2 regions of the Lactobacillus sp. CA30L genome follow, and region 2 is predicted to be linked to the other one. Evidence: riboswitches for the same ligand, from Rfam matches in the RefSeq annotation. Region 2 holds a riboswitch; the other holds the start of a gene.
What was found. A riboswitch is a leader RNA that binds a small molecule or an ion and turns the genes downstream of it on or off. The one in region 2 is predicted to bind FMN.
Positions count from the first base shown of each region.

Region 1: linked by a shared signal. The riboswitch ahead of ribD (bifunctional diaminohydroxyphosphoribosylaminopyrimidine deaminase/5-amino-6-(5-phosphoribosylamino)uracil reductase RibD) and the one ahead of AC2JF8_RS01875 (ECF transporter S component) in region 2 are both predicted to bind FMN.

Region 1 is NZ_JBWXGB010000004.1:53,845-57,246, forward strand. Features, by position in the region: gene AC2JF8_RS05605 (riboflavin synthase) at 1-332, opposite strand, end outside; gene ribD (bifunctional diaminohydroxyphosphoribosylaminopyrimidine deaminase/5-amino-6-(5-phosphoribosylamino)uracil reductase RibD) at 333-1,388, opposite strand; FMN riboswitch at 1,501-1,635, opposite strand; gene AC2JF8_RS05615 (hypothetical protein) at 1,785-1,985, opposite strand; gene AC2JF8_RS05620 (aspartate/glutamate racemase family protein) at 2,200-2,946, opposite strand; gene AC2JF8_RS05625 (UDP-N-acetylmuramoyl-L-alanyl-D-glutamate--2,6-diaminopimelate ligase) at 2,968-3,402, opposite strand, start outside.
Region 2 is NZ_JBWXGB010000001.1:357,555-360,956, forward strand. Features, by position in the region: gene AC2JF8_RS01860 (segregation and condensation protein A) at 1-82, shown strand, start outside; gene scpB (SMC-Scp complex subunit ScpB) at 72-716, shown strand; gene AC2JF8_RS01870 (pseudouridine synthase) at 682-1,401, shown strand; FMN riboswitch at 1,432-1,546, shown strand; gene AC2JF8_RS01875 (ECF transporter S component) at 1,632-2,330, shown strand; gene AC2JF8_RS01880 (LysM peptidoglycan-binding domain-containing protein) at 2,439-2,939, shown strand; gene cmk ((d)CMP kinase) at 2,981-3,402, shown strand, end outside.

The DNA.
Region 1 (3,402 bases), on a different contig from region 2:
TCGATTAATTCCGCCGTCGTATCGACGTGGCCGGCGACAATGTGCCCGTCCAGCTTGCCGTTTAACGAAAGCGCTGGTTCCAAGTTGATCAGACTGCCCGGCGCCAGCTTGCCCAGGTTTGTCCGCCTCATCGTTTCCGGCATCACGTCCACCGTAAATGCGCTTTCCTGCCAGTCAGTGACGGTCAGACAGATGCCGTTAACCGCGATGCTGGCCCCGAGCGGCAAGCTCTCTTGCACCAGCTTGGGTGCACTGATTCCTAGCCGGGCGTGCTCTTCGTTCACATCCAGGCGCGTAATTTTGCCCGTTGTTTGAATAATTCCTGTAAACATTTATTCTCTCCTTGCGCAAATGCGCACATCCTGTCCCAGTGTCTGCACGTCCTGCAGCCGGTAATGCAGCCGTTCGGGCAGTGCCTGGCCCAGAGCCACGGGCAGCGCCGTACCGCCCAAAAGCTGCGGCGCAATGTAAGCCACTACTTCATCAGCCAACCTTGCTGCGATAAACTGGGCCTGCACGTTGCTGCCGCCCTCAACTAAAAGCGACTGCAGGTCATGCTCTGCCAACAGCGCTGCTATTTTAGCGGGCGTCCACTCAGCGGCGGTAAAGCAGCGAATATTATCTGCGTGCCTTGCCGCCAGTTCCGTCGCGCTGAGCAGCCACACTGGGCCTCGTGACGTAAATATTTTCTTTGTAAAATCAAGTCGGTTGGCGTCGCGCGTCAGCACAATTCTGATTGGCGGCTGGGGCAGGCTCTTGATCCTAACCGTCAGAAGCGGATCATCTATCCGCAGCGTGTTGGCCCCCACCAGGATGGCCTGATGACGCAGGCGCAATTTTTGCACGTCATCCTGGGCCGCTTCGCCCGTCAGCAGGGTGCGCCGCGTTCCGGCTTCGTTGAGCTTGCCGTCAAGCGACATTGCGTATTTAAGCGTGACTAGCGGCCTGTGCTGGCGGTAGTAAAAGTTATACGCCTCATTGAGGTGCTCTGTGCCCCCGATGACCGAGGTTTCCACACCGTGCTCATTAAGGTACTTAATGCCCTTGCCGCCCACAACTTCGTGCGGATCCACCTGACCAATGACCACGCGCTTGATGCCGGCCTCCTTCACCTTCTTGCAGCACGGCGGCTGTTTGCCATAGTGGCTGCACGGCTCCAGCGTCACGTAAAGCGTCGCTCCGCGTGCATCCTCAGGCCGCTTGAGGTGCATCAGCGCGTTGACTTCCGCGTGTTCACGCCCGTACTGGTGGTGGTAGCCTGTTGCCAAGACCTGACCGTTTTTGACGATCACCGCACCGACCACGGGGTTGGTCCAGGTCATGCCCCGGGCTTTTACCGCTTCGTCTGCGGCCATCCGCATATAATCCTTATCCTGCAAATTTTCCACTTCCTATGCATAGAAAAACCCCGTTGAACTTAATCAACGGGGCTCTATTTTGTTAACCAAATAAGATTTCAGCGAAGTATCAATAACGACGCGAGTCAAATATCAGTTGTTACTTGTTCTTCTCCCATCCAGACTTTAACTGTCGGTACTAGACTTGCACTAGTTCCACCGCGTAATGCGGGTCACGGACTTCAACGCACGCGTTGTCACCGTCGGTAGGGAATTGCACCCTGCCCCGAAGAAACCGTATTCAATTACATATAGGATAGTATAGATTGCACCGGCCGTCAATAGGAAATTCACGAAAAGCATTCACGCCTTACGATCACGTCAAGCTAAAGCGGTGCTATTTGCCGGCGCAGCATTTGCTTTTCAGCTAGCTTATCCTTTAGCCGGTCAAAACTTCCAGTCCGATAGGTGCAGCGGAATGTTGTTGTTCTTCCCGAAGTATTTTTTGAATGCATTGCCGAAGGGCAGGTTCTCGTTTCCTTCGACGTGGTGGCTATGAACATCATTCAGGGCCAGGCAGGCGGTAACAGCCAGGTTGGTCAATAGGATAATTACAAGTCCGATAAGTGTGTATACAAGATAAAGCATAATTTTACCCTCCCATTAGTAATCTATCAGTTTTATTCTGTACTATTTAACTAATACAGTATTATATTTTAAAAAACTTGTCAATACCGTGGGGGAATTTTTTCTGCTTTTGCGTATGGCAATTATTCTGAGCGGCTCCAAGCGCCCCCACCATACCAGCGCAAAGCAAAAGACCAGTCGCTTTTTTGCCAAGCTCCTGGTCTTTTTCACTTTATCAGTATAAGTATTTTTGAATTGCTCTTTGCGGATCTGCACCCGCGCGAATCGCCAGTTCCAATTCAATTGCCACGTCCGCAATGATCAGCTGCGGATCAATTATGTTGTAGGGGTGGTCGGGCGCCTTTTCCTGGGCCAGCGACAGTTCCGTACATCCCAGCAAAATGACGTTGCAGCCATAGCGGTCGTGCATTAAGCGCAGAATACGGTGGTAGAGGTCCGCATCAACAACGCCCCTCTCCTTAATCTGCCCGTAAATGAGCTCGGTGACCAGCGGCTGAATCTCGGGACCGCCCAGTTCCACGGTGCGCCCCGCCCGCGCAATTTCATTCGCGTACAGGTGGTCGTAAATCGACCCTTCGGTTGCAATCAGGCCAATCTTCTGCTCGTGGGGATAATCTTCCACAAATTTATGCACAGCGATTCGCATCATGTGCAAAAAGGGAATGGTGGTCAGCTTGACCAGGTCATCGTAAAAGTAGTGGGCCGTGTTGCAGGGCATCACAAAGAAATCCGGCCCCAACTGCGCCTGCTGCAAAACATCCGCGCGCAGGTCGTTAAAGAAGTTGGGCTGCGTGTGGTCCTTGATGTAGGCCGTGCGGTCGGGAATCTGCGCGTCGTTTACCAAAATATAGTTCAGGTAATCCTGATCCTTAGTGATTTTTATCCGGTGGTTGAGCAGGTGCACGTAGCTCTCGGTTGCAATGGTGCCCATGCCGCCAATGATACTAAAGAAATTCTTCATTTTCCCGCTTTTCTCGTTCTGCTAACTGTTAAAGTGCTCGTCTTGATCTTCCAGTTCGTTAATTGTCTGCTGGGCCACGGTGATGTCCGAAGCATATGGCGTGTCGACCCCGCGAATCTTCTGAAAACCATCCTCGCCCTTGCCACAAATCAGAACAACGTCACCAGCGGTGGCCATGCCAATGGCTTCACGGATTGCCTTGACGCGGTCTAATTCAATCGTCACGTCGACCTTGGAGTGGTCGATCCCCGCATCGATTTCCTGGGCAATCTTGGCCGGATCCTCAAAGCCCGGGTCATCGGTCGTCAAGAAGGCCTTTGCAGCGTAAGCGTTCAGGCTGCTGCTGAACCCAGAACGCCGGGAGACGCCCTTGTCCCCGGGCGCACCAACAACGACGATGATCTTCGGGTTATCAAATTCACGCTGCATGAAGCTCATGAGTGCCATCATCGAGGC
Region 2 (3,402 bases):
CAAAAAGCGTGAGGTCAGGGTCGTGCAGGCGCGGATTTTTGGTGACCTAGAACTGGAGGGAATTGATAATAATGGCGAGTAAATTAGCGCAATTGGGGGCCTTGCTGTACCTTGCCGGCGATAGCGGCATTAGCAAGACAGACCTATGCGCAGTGCTTGAGATCGAAGCGCCGGCCCTGCGGGAACTGGCCCAGAGACTGACGGAAAAACTGGCTCAAGACCAGGACGCGGGCTTGCAGGTGCTGCACCTTAACCATAAGTACAAACTGACGACAAGACCGGAAGTGGGGGAGGTCGTAGCCAGTTACTTTCAAAAGGACGTGTCAAAGACCCTCAGTCAGTCGGCCCTGGAAATTCTGGCGATTATTGCATACCGGCAGCCGATCACGCGGGTTGAAGTTGATGCAATCAGGGGCGTCAACTCGTCTGGCGCACTGCAGACACTGATCTGGCGCGGCCTAATCAAGGTTAACGGCAAGAAGGAGGCACCCGGTCACCCCAATTTATACGTGACCAGCGACTATTTTCTGCAATACTTTGGTTACGAAAGCCTGAGCGACCTGCCCCTGATTGAAGACTTTGAAGACGGTGACATTAACGAAGCCGGTGAAATAAACTTGTTTGCGGCCAAGGGCCGTGCAGACAAGGGGTTAGCGCAGGCGCATGAAGGAGAGAACAATAATGGTTTTACAACGTTTACAAAAGGTAATTGCTGAGGCGGGGGTCGCATCGCGACGCAGTGCAGAAAAAATGATTACACAGGGACGCGTGACGGTCGATGGCAGAGTTGTCACCAAGCTGGGCACCAAGGTTGAAACCTTTAGCAACATCACGGTCGACGGTGAACCCATTGAGCGTGAGAGCCACCACACGTACCTGTTTTACAAGCCGCGCGGCGTGGTCTCAACGGCCAGCGATAATAAGGGGCGCAAGACGGTGGTAGACTACTTTTTAGACGTGCCGTACCGTTTATACCCGGTGGGGCGTCTGGACTATGACACGTCAGGACTGCTGCTCATGACCAACGACGGCGAGTTGGCCAACCAGCTGATGCACCCGCGCAACAATGTGGCTAAGGTCTATGTGGCCAAGATTGAAGGTCAGCTTCTGCCGGAAGAGATTGCCCGGCTGACGCACGGCGTGGAAATCGATCACCGCAAAACGGCCCCGGCAAGGGTGAAGGTTGTCCGGACTGATCGCAAGAAGAAAATCCAGATTGTGCAGCTCACGATTCATGAGGGCCACTATCACCAGGTGAAGAAGATGTTCAAGGCGGTTAACCACCCGGTACAAAAACTAGCCCGGGAAAAATATGCTTTCTTGACGCTGGATTCGCTTGTTTCGGGCAAGTACCGCGAATTGACACACGCCGAGGTTGACAGATTAAAGCACGTGGACTAGTATATAAATTGTTAATTGAATATTTAAGTTTGTTGTCTTCATGGCAGGGTGCAAGTCCCGACCGGTGGTGCAAGTCCACGACCCACGCAAGTGGTGGAATCTTTTGAGATACCGATAGTTACAGTCTAGATGAAAGAAGACAGGCTAAACTAAAATAAGTTTATTAAGCTTACTTTTAATCGGTCTGTTGCTAGAAGCAACAGACCGATTATTTTTTGGAGGTAAGTATTGTGAAGAGGAAAAATGCTAGTAATTTGGCTAACATTATTGCTTATGCACTGATCGGAACGATTGCGTTTATCTTAATGGAGATAGCCTTTCCACTTCCGGTAGCGAGTTTTTTAAAGTTTGACTTTTCGGACGTAATCATCACTATTGGGACATTTTTATTCGGCCCACTCCCGGGTATTTTTATTGCCCTGATTAGAATGCTGATCGACCTGATCTACAAGGGTTTTGCCCTGCCGAGCGTCGTTGGTCAGCTGGCAGCCTTGCTTGCATCGATATCCTTTGCGCTACCATTCTACTATGCCACAAAGAACGTCACCGCAAATACGGAGAATACGCCCAAGAGCAGTGCGGCTAAGCGCTACTTGAAGCCGCTTTTGGGAATTGTTCTCGGCATCATCGCCATGACGATTGTGCTGGCAACATTGAACGCCCTGGTTTTAACCCCGTTTTACGCCGTCACAACGGTGCCTAACTTGCCAGCCATCCACGGCTACGCGGGCCTGCTCGGCTTTACCGAAAAGGTCTACCTGGGGCAGTTGCTCCACATCCCGTCCATGAGCGCCTACATCTTTGGCATCATCGTGCCGTTCAACCTGCTTAAGGGCGCAATCAATGGCACAGTGGTCTACCTCTTGTTTGAAACGGTGCTGCGCAATTTAAAGCCGTTTGTCCGCAAGTACTTCAAACTGAAAAATTGATTTTTTAGCACATAAAGAATAATCGACCGTCACTTGGTCGATTTTTTTGTCCAATTTAAGGCTTAAATATGCTAGAATTAAACAAGTTAGTTGAGGGAGGTTTTTTAGATGAGGCAGAAACAGAAGGGGCCATATCAGCATTACCAGCGCCCAACGGTCCCGCGGACGGTGACGTACAGGTCTACGAGGCGAAAATGGTTTGTTCTCGAGGTTGCAATTGTGCTTGTACTGGTGGCCCTGGTACCGGTCGGGTATTACTTGGCTTCTAATCTAATAACTGACAAGCAGGTGGTTAACGTGCAGAAGAAGGTTAAGAAACACGCCCCTGCAAAAAGCGCTTCGTCTGCAAGGGGCCAGACTAAAACGAAGGCCAAAGCCAAAGCCCCAAGCAAGCCTAAGACCAAGATTAAGACTGCGGCCCAGCCCCAAAAGGGGCCTCAGTCCAAGGCCAAAAAGACGGCCGGCGCTAAAAAATATACGGTTAAGGTGGGAGAATCCCTAACCGGAATTGCACAAGACCACCATATGACGGTGAGCAAGCTTGCGCAGCTTAACGATCTTGATGTCAACAGCCGGGTCGAAATCGGTCAGGTTCTTAAATTAAAATAACTAGAGAAAGGGTAGGGACGTGGTGTCCCTTTTTTATTGGAATGCAGGTAGCAATTGATGGGCCAGCTTCAGCTGGCAAAAGTACGGTCGCAAAAATTATTGCACAAAAGTTATCGTTTATCTACGTCGACACGGGGGCAATGTACCGTGCCTGCACGGTTATTGCACGTGCTAACGGGCTGGATTACGGTGATGAAGCGGGGATTTTGGCGGCAATTGACCGCACGGGCATTGAGCTCAAGGTTGTCGACGGCGAGCAGAAAGTTTACGTTGGCGACCGGGACGTCTCCCGGGAAATTCGCACCCCCGAAATATCGGATAATGTTTCGGAAGTTTCCGCCCTCAGCGGCATCCGGCAAAAAATGGTGGCCCTGCAGCGGCAGATGGCTGGCAAAATGAACGTTGTGATGGACGGTCGGGACATCGGCACCACCGTTCTGCCGCACGCCCAGGTCAAAATCTT